2 regions of the Micromonospora globbae genome follow, and region 2 is predicted to be linked to the other one. Evidence: riboswitches for the same ligand, from Rfam matches in the RefSeq annotation. Region 2 holds a riboswitch; the other holds the start of a gene.
What was found. A riboswitch is a leader RNA that binds a small molecule or an ion and turns the genes downstream of it on or off. The one in region 2 is predicted to bind S-adenosylmethionine.
Positions count from the first base shown of each region.

Region 1 (7,088 bases), 2.1 Mb from region 2:
CATGGCCAGCCGCCAGCTCGCGCGGATCGCCCGCGGCCCGGAGGACTACGCGAAGGTGTACGGGCGGCTGCTCGACCAGGTGTCCCGACCGGTGATCCTGCACTGGTTGGGGCCGATGTTCGACCCGGCGCTGCACGGCTACTGGGGCTCACCCGAGGTGCCGGCGGCCACGGCGGCGCTCCTCGACCTGATCGGCCGGTACCGGGGCCGGGTCGACGGGGTGAAGGTGTCGCTGCTCGACGCGGAGCACGAGCGGGGGCTGCGGGCGGCGCTGCCGTCCGGCGTACGCCTCTACACCGGCGACGACTTCCACTACCCGGAGCTGATCCGCGGCGACGGCGTGCACCACAGCGACGCCCTGCTCGGGGTGTTCGCGGCCATCGCGCCGGCCGCCTCGGCCGCGCTCCAGGCCCTCGACGCGGGCGACCCGGCGCGGTACGACGCCCTCCTCGCGCCGACCGTGCCGCTGGCCCGGCACATCTTCACCGCGCCGACCTGGTACTACAAGACCGGCATCGCGTTCCTCGCGTGGCTCTGCGGCCACCAGCCCGGCTTCACCATGGTGGGCGGCCTGCAGAGCGGCCGGTCGGTGGTGCACCTCGCCGAGCTGGCCCGGCTCGCCGACGACGCGCGGCTGCTGCCCGATCCCGACCTCGCCGCGGCGCGGCTGCGCGCGTTCCTCGACGTCGCGGGGGTGTCCCGGTGACCGGCGGCGCGGCGGTGACCGGCGACGTCGCCGTGGACGTGCCGTCGGGCCGGCCGGCCGCCGTGCCCACCCCGCGTCCGGGCGACCCGCGGCTGGCCCGGCTGTCGCTGAACCAGAAGACCACGGACCGGTGGTCCGTCGCCGAGGCGGTCGCCGGCTGTGTCCGGGCCGGGCTGCCGTCGATCGGGCTCTGGCGCGAACCCGTCCAGGCGATCGGGGTGCCCACCGCCGCCCGCCTCGTGGCCGACGCCGGTCTGCGGGTGTCCTCGCTGTGCCGGGGCGGGTTCCTCACGGCCGCCGACCCGGCGCGGCGGCGGCGGGCGCTCGACGACAACCGCCGCGCCGTCGACGAGGCCGCCGAGCTGGGCGCGGCCTGCCTCGTCATGGTGGTCGGCGGCCTGCCCGAGGGGTCGCGCGACCTCGCCGGCGCGCGGGAGCGGATGGCCGAGGGCATCGCCGAGCTCGCGCCGTACGCGGCCGGCCGGGGCGTACGGCTGGCCCTGGAACCGATGCACCCGATCTTCTGCGCCGACCGGGGTGTGCTGTCCACCCTCGGGCAGGCCCTCGACCTCGCCGAGCGGTTCCCCGCCGAGCAGGTCGGTGTCGTGGTCGACACGTTCCACGTCTGGTGGGACCCGGACGTGCTGGGCCAGATCCGGCGCGCCCGGGGCCGCGTCGCGAGCTTCCAGGTCTGCGACTGGATCACGCCGCTGCCGCCGGACGCCCTGCTCTCGCGCGGCATGATGGGCGACGGGCACATCGACTTCCCGCTGCTGCGCCGGGCCGTCGAACAGGCCGGCTACGCCGGCGACATCGAGGTGGAGATCTTCAACGCCGAGGTGTGGGCGGCCGACCCGGACGCGGTGGTGGCCACGCTGGCGCGCCGGTACGTCACCCACGTCCTGCCCGACTGAGCGGCCCCTCAGAGGACCTGGGACAGGAAGCGGCGCAGCCGGGGGTGCTCCGGCGTCTCGAAGATCGCGGCCGGCTCGCCGGCCTCCAGCACCACGCCGCGGTCCATGAAGGCCACCGTGTCGGCGACCTGCCGCGCGAAGCCCATCTCGTGGGTGACCACCACCATGGTCATGCCGCCGGAGGCCAGGTCGGCCATCACACCGAGCACGCCCTTGACCAGCTCCGGGTCGAGGGCGCTGGTCGCCTCGTCGAAGAGCATCACCTGCGGTTGCAGCGCCAGCGCCCGGGCGATCGCCACCCGCTGCTGCTGCCCGCCGGACAGGTGCCCCGGGCGGGCGTCCGCCTTGCCGGCCAGGCCCACCAGCTCCAACTGGGCCCGCGCGATCGCCACCGCCTCGTCCTCGGGCAACTTCTTGATCCGCCGCAGCGCCAGGGTGACGTTGCGCAGGACGCTCATGTGCGGAAACAGGTTGAACTGCTGGAAGACCATGCCGACCCGCTGCCGCAGGGCGTCCGGGTCGTCGGCCAGCACGCTGCGGCCGTCGAGGAGCACGTCGCCGCGGTCGGGCTCGATGAGGCGGTTGATCGTACGCAGCAACGTCGACTTGCCGGAGCCGGACGGCCCGATGACGCACGCCGTCGCGCCGCGCGCCACGGTGAGGTCCACGCCCCGCAGCACCCGGTTGGCGCCGAAGGCCAGGTGGACGTCGCGCACGCCCAGGCTGACCGACGTGGTGGTGTCGATGCTCATCGCTGGTTCCCTCCCGCCGCGCCGGGCAGCGCCAGGTCGGTGTCGTCGATGTCGTCGGCCGGCCCGGCGGCGGGCCGCCCGTGCCGCAGCCGCCGGTCGATCGCGTTGACCACGTGGGTCAACGGCACGGTGAGCGCCAGGTAGAAGAGCCCGGCCAGCAGCAGCGCCGACTCGTTGCCCGTCGTGGCGGCGTAGTCCTGCCCGATGCGGAACAGCTCCCGCTGGCTGGCCACCAGGCCGAGGAAGTAGACGAGGCTGGAGTCCTTGATCAACGCGATGAGCTGGTTGACCCAGGCCGGCAGGACCCGGCGTACGCCCTGCGGGATGATGACCACCCGCATGGCCTCGCCCCAGGAGAACCCCAGGGCCCGGGCGCCCTCCAACTGGGCCGCCTCCACCGACTGGATGCCGGAGCGGAAGATCTCTCCGATGTAGGCGGCGGCGATCAGGGAGAGCGCCAGGATGCCCAGCGGGTACGGGTTCGGCCCCCACACCTGCATGCCGAGGGGCGCGAGGCCGACGCCGATCAGCAGGATGGTCGCGGCGGCCGGCAGCCCCCGGAACACGTCGGTGTAGACGCGGGCCGGCCAGCGCAGCCACCGGGTGCGGGAGATGCCCGCGATGGCCAGCAGCATGCCCAGCACCGAGCCGAGCAGGGCGGCGGAGACCGCGAGGATCAGCGTGTTGGGCAACCCGACGGTGAGCATCTCGGGCAGCGCCTCGCGCATCGACTCCCAGTCGAAGAAGGTCTCCCACAGGGTGCGCAACGGATCCATCGGCCGTGTCTCCTACCGCTCCGCTCGTTCGTTTCTTCCGTCAGGACGCCGCCGACGCCGACGCGCTCGGCGCCGCGGGGACCGCCACCGTGCCGCTGCCCGGCTTGAAGTCCTCGGGGATCGGCCGGCCCGGGTAGTACTGGGCCTGCAACCGGCTCCACGTGCCGTCGGCGATGACCTCGTCGAGGCCCTTGTTGAGCGCCTCGCGCAGGGCGTCGTTCCCCTTCGCCACCGCGTACGCGGTCGGCGCGGGGCTCAGCAGCTTCGCGGCCACGACGATCTTCCCGCCGCTGTCCGCGGCCGACTTGTCGCCGATCTCGGCCGGGGCGATCCAGGCGTCCGCGGTGCCGGCCTTGAGCTGGTTGATCGCGCCGTTGTAGTCGGGCACCCGCACGGGGTCGAGGCCCTTGCTGGTGGCGTAGTCGTCCTGGACGGTGCCCTGCACGACGACGACACGCTTGCCCGGCAGCTCGTCGAAGCTGCGGATCGGGGAACCGGCGGGCACGTCGAGTCCGAAGTAGCCGAAGTCGTAGCCGTTGCCGAAGTCGACGGTCTTCTTCCGCGCCTCGGTGATGGTGATCGAGGAGCTGCCCACGTCGAACTTGCGGTTGTTGACCTGCGAGAGCAGGGCGGAGAAGTCGGTGGCCACGAACTCGACCTTCAGGCCGATCTTGCCAGCGACCGCGCGCAGGAGGTCGTTGTCGAAGCCGGTGAACTCGCCGTCCTTCAGGTACACGTTCGGCGGGGCGTCGGTGAGCGTGCCGGCGCGCAGCACGCCGGGCTGGAGCAGGTGGTACGGGTTGTCGGCGGCGCCGGACGAGGAGCCGTCGCCGCAGGCGGTGAGGGTGGCGGCGCCGAGGATCGCGGCCGCGCCGAGGGCGGCCAGCCGGGTCAGGGCAGGAAGGATTCGCACAGGTGTCTCCGGAGTCGGTCAACGGCGGGGCACGGGCGTGCGCCGCCGACGGCGCACCCGACGGGTGGGCCGCTGGACGGATCGGTGTGGCGGGAAGGGGCGCCGTCAGCGCCGGGCGCCGCGCGGACAGGCGGCGCTGCACACCCACATCATGTCGACGTGTCGGCGCCGGGTCAGACGCGGCGACAGCGGCCAGCGATCGGACGCGTCGGGCGCGCCGAGGCCGACGGACGGGATGGTGTGCTCACACGACATTGGCTCTCCTGGGTCGTTGCTGACCTGGGAACCAGGCCACGCTTGCACCGGATGTCGCTCCGGTGCCCGGTCCTCACCCGGGGCACCCCACCGCGGAGGAGGGTTGCCGGCCAGCAAGCCGGGGCTACGCGCTGGCGCTCATGACCTGCGCAGAGGCTAGCAGCCCACCGCCGGGCATCGTCCAGCCGATATGACCACCCTCACGCGACGGCGGGTCGAGCCGCGACGGCGCCGGGTCGGGTCCCGCGGGACCGGGCGGCGGGCGGCCTTGTCGGGGCGCGACGTCACCGGGTCGGGTCCCGCCGGACCGGGCGGCGCGGCGCCCGGTCCTGCCCCGGTCCGCCGGTGTGGTCCGGCCGGGACCGGGTACCCGGCGGACACGAGCACCGCCGGGGGAGGAGCGCGCCGTGACCGACAAGCACGAGCAGGCCGAACGGATGCGTCCGGACGTGCCCTCGACCGTCGCCCGCTCCGACGACAAGGCGGTGCGGACGTACAAGAAGACGCTCGAGTCGGCCGAGGAGACCTACGGCGACGGGGAGCGGGCCCACCGCACGGCCTTCGCCTCGCTGAAGCACACCCACGAGAAGGTGGGCGACCACTGGGAGCCCAAGGAGCACCCCGGCCCGTCCGACCCGCAGGCCGAGCTGGGCACCCCCGCGTCCCGTTCGCGGCCCCGGGACACCGCGCAGGGCGTGGACGCCAACGCCAGCAAGGGCCACCTCGACGAGGTGGCCCGGAAGGTCGGCATCGCGCGTCCGCAGGACATGGCGAAGGACGATCTCGTCCGGGCCATCGAGAAGGCCAACGCCCGGGCCACGTCCCGCGCCCGCCGGCGGAGCTGACACCGCCCGCCGGTCGGATTCCGGGCGGGCGCGGCGGTGGGATGATGCCGGCGGGCCCGCCGGGCGGCGGCGGGCAGGGAGGTGGTCGCCATGACGGCCAACCGGGACATCGTCGCCCGCGCCTTCGCGGACTGGTCCGCGGGCACCGGCGGCATCACGGACATCTTCGCCCCCGACATGCGCTGGGAGATCGTCGGCAACTCGGCGGCGGCCCGGACGTACCACACGGCCGAGGAGTTCGTGAGCGAGGTGCTGCGGCCGTTCAACGCGCGGTTCGGCACGGACACGCCGTTCCGCCCGGTGACCGTCCGGGCGATCTACGAGGACGCCGACGCCGGCACGGTCGTGGTGCTCTGGGACGGCGCCGGGGTGACCGTCACCGGCGCCACGTACGCCAACACGTACGCCTGGTTCCTGACCTTCCGCGACGGCAAGGTCGTCGACGCCACCGCCTTCTTCGACAGCATCGCCTTCAACGACCTCTGGCGGATCGACGTCGACGCCGTGGACGGCGCTGGCGAGCCGTAGGTCGCGGTGGCGCCGCCGATCACGGGCGGGTGCTGCCTCGGCGGACGACGGACCAGGGCGCGGTCCGGGATACCGGCGTCCGACCACCCAGTGCGGCCTGCGCACAGGCCGCTCCCTGCTCGCGCAGGGATTGCGCGACGGTCGTCAGCCCGAGCTGTGCGGCCAACGCCGAGTCGTCCCACCCGGTCACCGCCACCTCGTGGGGGACGGCGCGACCGGCGGCCCGGGCCGCGCGGAGGACGCCGGCCGCCTGTTGGTCGCTCATCGCGACGATCGCGTCGGGCGGCTCGGCGGACGCCAGCAGGGTCGCGGCGGTCCGCTCGGCGTCGGCCGCGTCGTTGCGCGAGCACACCGCGACGACGACGTCCCGCCACGCGATGCCGGCCTCCTCGGCCGCCTGCCGGTAGCCCTCCAGACGCTCACGCGTCACCGGAAAGAGGACATCGGCGATGCCCGAGCCGCGGGTGATCGTGCTGATCCGCTCGCGGGAGAGCGGGAAACTCAGCACCGCCGGACGGGTGGCACCCGCGAAGGCGACGGCGCCGACCGCGCACGCCGCCGCCCGGTTGTCGATGCTCACCAGGCCCAACCCGGGGACCGCCGGCCCACCGTGGACAACGGCAGGACGCTTCGTCGCCCGGACGGCTGCCAGGACCGGATCGTCGTCCGACGTGGTCCACACGATGAAGCCGTCGACGGCGGCGCCCGTGACGCGCAGGACGTCATCGGCGGCGCCGGTGATCGGCAGGATCGTCATGCCGTAGCCGCGGTCGGCGCAGACACCGGCGATCCCCGCGAGGAAGGACACCGCCTCCGGATCCTCGAACGCGTAGCTCAGGTGCTCGCCCATCACGACACCCAGCGTGCGGGTGCTGCCCCGGCGCAGCGACCGGGCACTCGGGTCGGGGCCGGCGTATCCGAGCTGGGCCGCTGCGGCGAGCACCTTGGACCGGGACCGCTCCGACACCCGGCTCGGCTGGTTGTACGTGTAGGAGGCGGTCATGACCGACACGCCGGCCAGTTCGGCCACCTGCGCGAGGGTCACCCGCTTCGAGCCGACGGGTGATTCCACGATGCCAGCCTAGCCGAGCATGTGTATCGTTACACAGATGACACGGACACCCAGCGGCCCGCCGCGCCACCTGATCGTCGCGGCGCTCGTGGCCTTCGCCGCCTTCGGTTCCTTCTGGGGGGTCTGGGGTGCCTCCGTGCCCAGGGTCCAGCACCAGGCGGGCATCGGTGACGGTCAGCTCGGCCTCGCGCTGTTGTTCGTGGGCGCCGGCGCCCTTCCCGCGATGCTGGCCGCGGGCAGGGCCCTCGACCGATGGGGGCTGCGGGTGGCGGCCGTGCTCGTCGGGGCCCTCGGCGTCGTCGGCGCCGGGCTGGCGCTCACCGCGGT
Region 1 covers NZ_CP108084.1:1,234,652-1,241,739, forward strand. Annotated here, with positions in the region: gene OG994_RS05470 (dihydrodipicolinate synthase family protein) at 1-706, shown strand, start outside; gene OG994_RS05475 (sugar phosphate isomerase/epimerase family protein) at 799-1,620, shown strand; gene OG994_RS05480 (amino acid ABC transporter ATP-binding protein) at 1,629-2,366, opposite strand; gene OG994_RS05485 (amino acid ABC transporter permease) at 2,369-3,148, opposite strand; gene OG994_RS05490 (ABC transporter substrate-binding protein) at 3,189-4,061, opposite strand; SAM riboswitch class IV at 4,350-4,462, opposite strand; gene OG994_RS05495 (ChaB family protein) at 4,754-5,161, shown strand; gene OG994_RS05500 (nuclear transport factor 2 family protein) at 5,252-5,689, shown strand; gene OG994_RS05505 (LacI family DNA-binding transcriptional regulator) at 5,709-6,761, opposite strand; gene OG994_RS05510 (MFS transporter) at 6,799-7,088, shown strand, end outside.
Region 1: it holds a riboswitch for S-adenosylmethionine, as region 2 does, so the genes downstream of both, OG994_RS05490 (ABC transporter substrate-binding protein) here and OG994_RS27580 (aminotransferase class V-fold PLP-dependent enzyme) in region 2, are expected to answer to the same signal.

Region 2 (7,088 bases):
CACCTTTCCGGGGTTCAGCAGGCCGGTCGGGTCGAGCGCCGCCTTGATCGCCTGGTGCACGCGGACGCCGACCGGCCCGATCTCGCGGGCCAACCAGTCCCGCTTGAGCAGGCCCACCCCGTGCTCGCCCGTGCAGGTGCCGCCCAGGTCGAGACCGAGTCGCATGATCTCGTCGAACGCCCGCCGGCCGCGCTCCAGGCTGGCCGGGTCGGCGCGGTCGACGACGATGTTCGGGTGCATGTTGCCGTCACCGGCGTGGCCCACGACGCCGATCGGCACGTCGCACTCCGCCGCGATCCGGGACACCCCGTCGAGCAGCGCGGCGAGCGCACCGCGGGGCACCGCCACGTCGTCGATGACCAGGCCGCCGTTGCCGCCCGGGTAGGCGTCCGCCGCGAACTTCTCCATGGCGGGGTGGGCCAGCCGGCGGGCCTGGAGCAGGGCGGCCGCCTCGATGGCGTCGGTGGCCGCGTACACCTCGTCGGCGCCCGCCGACTCGCAGACCTCGGCGAGGGCGGCCAGGTCCTCCGCGGCCCGGGTGCCGGTGTCCGCGGCGGCCAGCAGCAGGGCCTCGGCGTCCGTACGCAGGCCCATCGGCTGGTACGCCTCGATGGCCCGCAGGTGGGTCTGGTCGAGCAGTTCCAGCAGGCTCGGGCTGAGCCCCCGGGCGGCGATCTCGGCGACCGCCGCGCCGGCCGCCGCGGTGGACGGGAAGACCGCCACGAGGGTGAGCGACTCCGCCGGGGCGGGCCGCAGCGCCACGGTCACCTCGGTGATCACGCCGAGGGTGCCCTCCGAGCCCACGAAGAGCCGCGTGAGGTCGTAGCCGGCGACACCCTTGGCGGTGCGCCGCCCGGTGCGCAGCACCTCGCCCGAGGCGAGCACCACCTCCAGGCCGAGCACGTACTCGGTGGTCACGCCGTACTTCACGCAGCACATGCCACCGGCGTTGGTGGCCACGTTGCCGCCGATGGTGGAGGACTCCCAGGAGCCCGGGTCCGGCGGGTACCACAGCCCCTGCTTCGCCACGGCGGCCGCCAGGGTGGCGTTCACGACGCCGGGCTGCACCACGGCGATCCGGCTCACCGGGTCGATCTCCCGGATCTCGTCCATCGCCACGGTGCTGATCACCACGGCGCCGTCGACGGCGTTCGCCGCGCCGGCCAGTCCGGTGCGCGCGCCCTGCGGCACGACCGGTACGCCGTGCCGGGCCGCGGCCCGCACCACGGCCACCACGTCCTCGGTGCTGCGCGGCCGGGTCACGACCAGTGGCGAGCCGGCGGCGCAGAGGTCGGCCTCGTCGCGTTCGTGCATCCGGAGCAGGTCCGGGTCGGTCAGCACGCCGTTCTCGCCGAGCGCGGCACGCAGGTCGTCGAGGAGGGGGGAAACCATGGTGCAGAGGCTAGGTGGCCGGCAGCCGATCATCAACATGATCCACAGGCGGGGCTAGCGTGGTGGGCATGATCTACCTGGACCGCCCCGGTTGGCCGTCCCGGGGCCGGCTCTGGTCCCACCTGGTCAGCGACGTCTCGTACGCCGAGCTGCACGCGTTCGCCGAGGCGCTCGGGGCTCCCCGCCGGGGCTTCGACCGGGACCACTACGACATCCCCGCAGAGCGGTTCGCGATGGCCGTCTGGCTCGGCGCGCGGGTGGTGCCCAGCCGGGAGCTGGTCCGCCTGCTCCGGGAGGCCGGGCTGCGCCGCCCGAAGCACCTCGTACGACCCTGACCGGCCGCCACCGTCACCCGTCGTCGGCCGCGCCGGCGTGCCGTGGCACCAAATGATCAGCCGGGCGCGGTCAGCGCCGCCAACTCGCGGTGCAGGTTCGCCCGGGCCGGCCGCTCCCACCAGGCCGCGAGCGGCGGCGTCCGGAACAGCGCGGGCAGGGCGAGCAGGGCGGTGAGCACCCGTGCCCGGCCGGCCCGGAAGTCGGCGTCGGGCACGTGCGCGTACTCCCGCCGGATCGCGGCCGCGTACCGGTCGTACACCGGGGGCGCCGCGGCCAGCACGGCGAGGTCGGCGTCGCAGAGCAGGGCGCCGTCGGCGTCCCCGGGCCCGACCACGTGCCCGGCGGTGAGCAGCACCAGCCGGCGGACCTCGTCCACGGCGGCGCCCGACAGCCCGAGACCGGTGAGGACGCGCACGGCGAGCGCCGCGCTGTCCCGCTCGTTGGCGTCGCCCGCCGCCCGGGGGTCGTAGACGGCGTCGTGGTACCAGGCGGCGAGCCGCACCAGGTCCGGCCGCCCGGCCAGGTCGGCGTACCGGTCGACGACGTCCAGCACCGCCCGCAGGTGGTCGCACGTGTGGTAGTGCCGGTGCGGCTCCCGCCAGCGGCGCACCAGGTCCTCCCCGGTGCCGGTCAGGTCCGTCTCGCGGGTCGCCCCGGCGCCCCGGGCCGCCGCCCGCCACCGGTCCAGAAGCTCGGCCACCCGCCGAGTCTGCCGCATCGGCCGACGCGCCGCGGGACCGAGGATTCACCCGGCGTGACTCGGGTAGTAGCCGGCATGGCGGAGGCCCGGGAGCGCAGACGGCTGTGGCGCGTGCGCCCACGGGAGCTGCGCCGTGGGCTCACCGACGTCGACAGCGCGCGCATCGCCGAGGCGGTGGGCCAGGCGCGGGAGATCAGCAAGGCGACCCTGCACGACCGGCTGCACCGGGTCCGCATGGCCGCGGGACTGGCCGTGCAGGCCGGGCTCGCCGCCGCGCTCGCGTACCTGGTGTCGCACCGGCTGCTGAACAACCCGCAGCCGGTCTTCGCGCCGATCTCGGCGGTCGGCACCCTGGCCGCCTCGGTCGGCCAGCGCTTCCGCCGGACCGTGGAGCTGATCGTCGGGGTGGCGGTCGGCGTGGCGGTCGGCGACGGGATCATCTACGTGCTCGGCACCGGGGCGTGGCAGCTCGGAGCGGTGGTCACACTGGCCATCATCCTCACGATCTTCGCCGGGGCGAGCGTGGCGATCGTCATCCAGGCGGCGGCCACTGCCGTGCTGATCGTGACGCTGACCCCGTCCACCCAGAACCTGGAGATACCCCGGTTCGTGGACGCCTTCCTGGGCGGCGGGATCGCGCTGCTGGTGACCGCGATCCTGCTGCCGCTCAACCCGCTGCGCGTGCTCAACCGCGCCGCCCGGCCGGCGCTGGACCTGCTCGCCAACCAGCTCGACGCCGCCGCCGAGGGGCTGCGTACGCGCGACCGGCAGCGCGTGCAGCAGGCGCTGGACCGGCTGCGCAGAAACCAGGGCGAGCTGGCGATGTTGAACGAGGCGATCGAGGGGGCGAAGGAGACCGCCACGCTGTCGCCGGCCCGCTGGCACCGCCGCAACGAGCTCACCCACTACGCGGAGGCGGCCGAGCCGATCGACCGGGCGATGCGGAACAGCGGCACCCTCATCCGGCGCTCGGTCACCCTCATCGAGGACGAGGAGCCGATCCCCGACCCGATGCCGGACGCCGTGGCCCATCTCGCCGAGGCGGTCCGCCTGCTCCGGCACGAGTTCTCCGTGGGCGACGAGCCGGAACAGGCCCGGGAGCGGGCGCTGCGCGCCGTGAGCGAGGCCGGCCGGGCGTACGGCCACGGGGTGGGCTTCTCCGGCAGCGTGGTCGTCGCCCAGATCCGCACCGCCGCCAGCGACCTCCTGGTGGCCTCCGGCATCGAGCAGGAGGAGGCGAACCGGCTGATCCGGAAGTCGTTCGGCGAACAGGAGACGCCCCGGGGTGAGCGGCCCGAACCGGACGAGGGCCGGACGAAGCCGCCCACCGCGCCTCCCGTCGGCTGACCTGCCTCAGACGAGGGTGGCGAGGGCCGCGAGCAGACGGTCCACGTGTTCCCGGGTGCTGCCCAGGCCGATGCTGGCCCGCACCGCCGTCGGTGGAAGGTCCCGCCGGCCCGTCCGGGCGGCCGCCTCGGCGAGCAGCCGGCGGGCCAGCGGGTGCGCGCAGAACAGGCCGTCCCGCACCCCGACGGCGTGCTCCCGGGCCAGCTCGGCGGCCACCTCCGCGGAGTCCCGGCCGGCCACCACGAACGAGACGATGCCCACGCGCGGCGCGTCCGGCCCGAAGGTGCGCAGCTCCACCACGTGCGGCAGGGCGGCGATGCCGTCTCGCAGCCGGGCCAGCAGACGCTGCTCGTGCTCGTGCAGGGCGGCCCGGTCGGCGTCGGCGAGCGCCGCGCAGACCGCGGCGAGCGCCACGGCCCCGAGCAGGTTCGGGGTGCCTCCCTCGTGCCGCGCCGGTCCGACGGCCCAGGTGACCTCGTGGGTGCCCGCGCCGACGCGCTGGGTGGCCCCGCCACCGGCCAGGTACGGCGGGGCCGCGTCGAGCCAGTCGGCCCGCCCGATCAGGACCCCGGCGCCGAACGGGGCGTAGAGCTTGTGGCCGGACACGGCGAGGTAGTCGACGTCCAGCGCGAGCAGGTCGACCGGGGCGTGCGGGGCGAGCTGCGCGGCGTCCAGCGCGATCCGTGCCCCGTGCCGCCGGGCCACCCGCGCCAGCTCGGACACCGGCCAGCGCTCGCCGGTCACGTTGCTCGCCCCGGTCACCGCGACCAGCACCGGCAGGCCCGGGTTCGCGGCCCGGCGCAGCTCCGTGAGGGCCGCGTCGAGCGCGCGCACGGCCCCACCCGCGTCGGCCGGCACCGGCAGCCGCACCGAGCCGCGCGGCCAGGGCAGCAGGTTCGCGTGGTGTTCGCTGGCGAACGTGACCACCGTGGTGCCCGGGGGCAGCGACCGGGCCAGCAGGTTCAGCGCGTCGGTGGTGTTGCGGGTGAAGATCACGTGGTCGTCGGCGCGGGCGCCGAAGAAGTCGCCGACCGTCTGCCGGGCCCGCTCGTAGGCGAGGGTGCAGCGGCGGGAGAGCGCGCCGGCGCCGCGGTGCACGCTCGCGTACCACGGCAGGAGCTCGGCGACCGCGTCGGCCGCGGCCCGCGCGCACGGCGCGGTGGCCGCGTAGTCGAGGTTGATCTCGCCGGGTACGCCGAGGACGTCGAGCGGCCCGGCGGCGGGCGCGACGGTCGTCGGGGCGGCGGACGGGGACACGAGGGTGACGGACATGCCGGAACCTCCGGGGTCAGGGACCCCGGGCGGCGTCGGGACGGGGTCCGCGCTTGCCCGGCGCGCGGTTCGGGCCGGGCCCGGTCATCACCCGGGGCACCCCACCGCGAACTCGACGAGGGTTGCCGGCCAGCAAGCCGGGGCTTGACGCTGGCGCTCGTGACCTTGCCGCAGCATAACGGGCGCCGATGCCCGGGAACCAGCCGGCCGGGGGTGACTACGCTGACCGCATGGCCGACACCCCGCCCGGCGGCGCGCCGCCGCCCGTGCCGTCCGCCCCACCCGGTGCCGCGCCGCGGATGCCGCTGCGCCGGCTGGGCTGGCGGCGGTTCCTGGTGCTCGCCGGGGTGGTGCTCCTCATCGCCGCCTGCGCGGTCTTCATGGTCTTCACCCTGGGCGAGAGCCTCGGCCTCCAGGCGCTGCTGATCGGCGTGGTGGCCGCCATCCTGCCGGTTCCGGTGCTGGTGGCCTGCTTCCTCTGGCTCGACCGGTACGAGCCGGAACCGCTGAAGTACCTGATCTTCTGCTTCACCTGGGGCGCCTTCGTCTCCACGGCCGCCTCGCTGACGGTGAACGACTTCGCGGCCGGCCGTTTCGCCGACGCGGGGCTCCCCGCCCCGCTGACCGGTGTGCTGGTGGCGCCGTTCATCGAGGAGCTGACCAAGGCGCTCGGGCCCATCCTGCTGCTGGTCTTCCGGCGGCGGGAGTGGTCGGGCATCACCGACGGGCTGGTCTACTGCGGTCTGTCCGCGGTCGGCTTCGCCATGGTCGAGAACATCCTCTACCTGGGCGGCTACGGCTTCGCGTCCGGTGCGGAGCGGTTCGGGCCGGCGACCGGGGCGCAGCAGGTCATCGCCATCTTCATCGTCCGGATCCTGCTGTTCGGGTTCGCCCACCCGCTGTTCACCTCGATGACCGGCGTCGGGCTCGGCATCGCCGCCCGCACTGCCGACCGCCGGGTGCGCGTACTGGCGCCGATCGCGGGGCTGCTGCTGGCCATGATGCTGCACGGCACCTGGAACCTGCTGCCGACGCTCACCCAGGTCACCGGCCAGGCGGTGATCATGCTGTACGGCTTCATCGGGGTGATGGTCCCGATCTTCTTCGGCATGGTCGGGCTGGCGCTGTGGCTGCGGGCGTGGGAGGGACGGCTCACCGAACGGCGGCTGCCCGACTACGTCCGGGCCGGCTGGCTCAGCCCGCCCGAGGTCGCGGCGCTCAGCAGCCTCGGCCGCCGGCACGCGGCCCGCGCCTGGGCGCGCCGGGTCGCCGGGGACGCGGGTGTCCGGGCCATGCGCGGCTACCAGTTCGCGGCCACCCGGCTGGCGCTGCTGCGGGACGGGTCGCTGCGCGGCCTGGACCGCAAGGCGACCGACCGGGAACGGACGGCGCGGGAGGAGCGGGAGCTGCTCGAGGCGATCACCGCGTACCGGTCGTTCTTCGTGGGTCGCGATCCGCAGGCACCCGCCGGCGTGTGGGACGGCGACCGCTACCACCTGCGGTTCCCCGACGGTTCGCAGCGGACCGTGGAGGCTCCCGAGGAGCCCGTGGTGCCGATCCCCGTGGTGCTGGCGGCCCCGCCGCCGGTGCACAACCCTCCCGGTTGGCCCAACCTGCGGCCGGGCTGGCCGGGGCACGCCTGATCCGGTCGGCGCCGGTGTGCGAGCCGGCACCGACCGGTCGCGGGCGTCGCGGTCGGCGGGCGGCGCCCGTCAGGTCATCAGGCTGGTGAGGAAGTCACCGAGACCCTGGAACATCGCCACGAGCCCCGCTCCGATCGCCTTGAAGATGTTCGCCGCGCCGTCCGGCCGGAACGCCATGAAGTAGATCAGGAACGCGATGAAGCCCCAGAACAACAGCTTCCTGATCCATTCGGGCATCGTCCCTCCCCAGGGCCGGTGGTGCGCCCTGGCTTCCCGGCGGGGAGCGGTGCAAACGACGTCGGCGGCGTCTTCGCCCCTGCTAGAGGTAGAGACCCGTGGCGTTGTTCTCGATCCGCTCGGCGGCGACGGCGTGCACGTCGCGCTCGCGGAGCATGACG
Region 2 covers NZ_CP108084.1:6,046,347-6,053,434, forward strand. Annotated here, with positions in the region: gene OG994_RS27560 (FAD-binding oxidoreductase) at 1-1,392, opposite strand, end outside; gene OG994_RS27565 (DUF4031 domain-containing protein) at 1,461-1,727, shown strand; gene OG994_RS27570 (HD domain-containing protein) at 1,784-2,428, opposite strand; gene OG994_RS27575 (FUSC family protein) at 2,504-3,775, shown strand; gene OG994_RS27580 (aminotransferase class V-fold PLP-dependent enzyme) at 3,782-5,047, opposite strand; SAM riboswitch class IV at 5,092-5,212, opposite strand; gene OG994_RS27585 (PrsW family intramembrane metalloprotease) at 5,236-6,690, shown strand; gene OG994_RS27590 (hypothetical protein) at 6,760-6,927, opposite strand; gene OG994_RS27595 (GroES family chaperonin) at 7,010-7,088, opposite strand, start outside.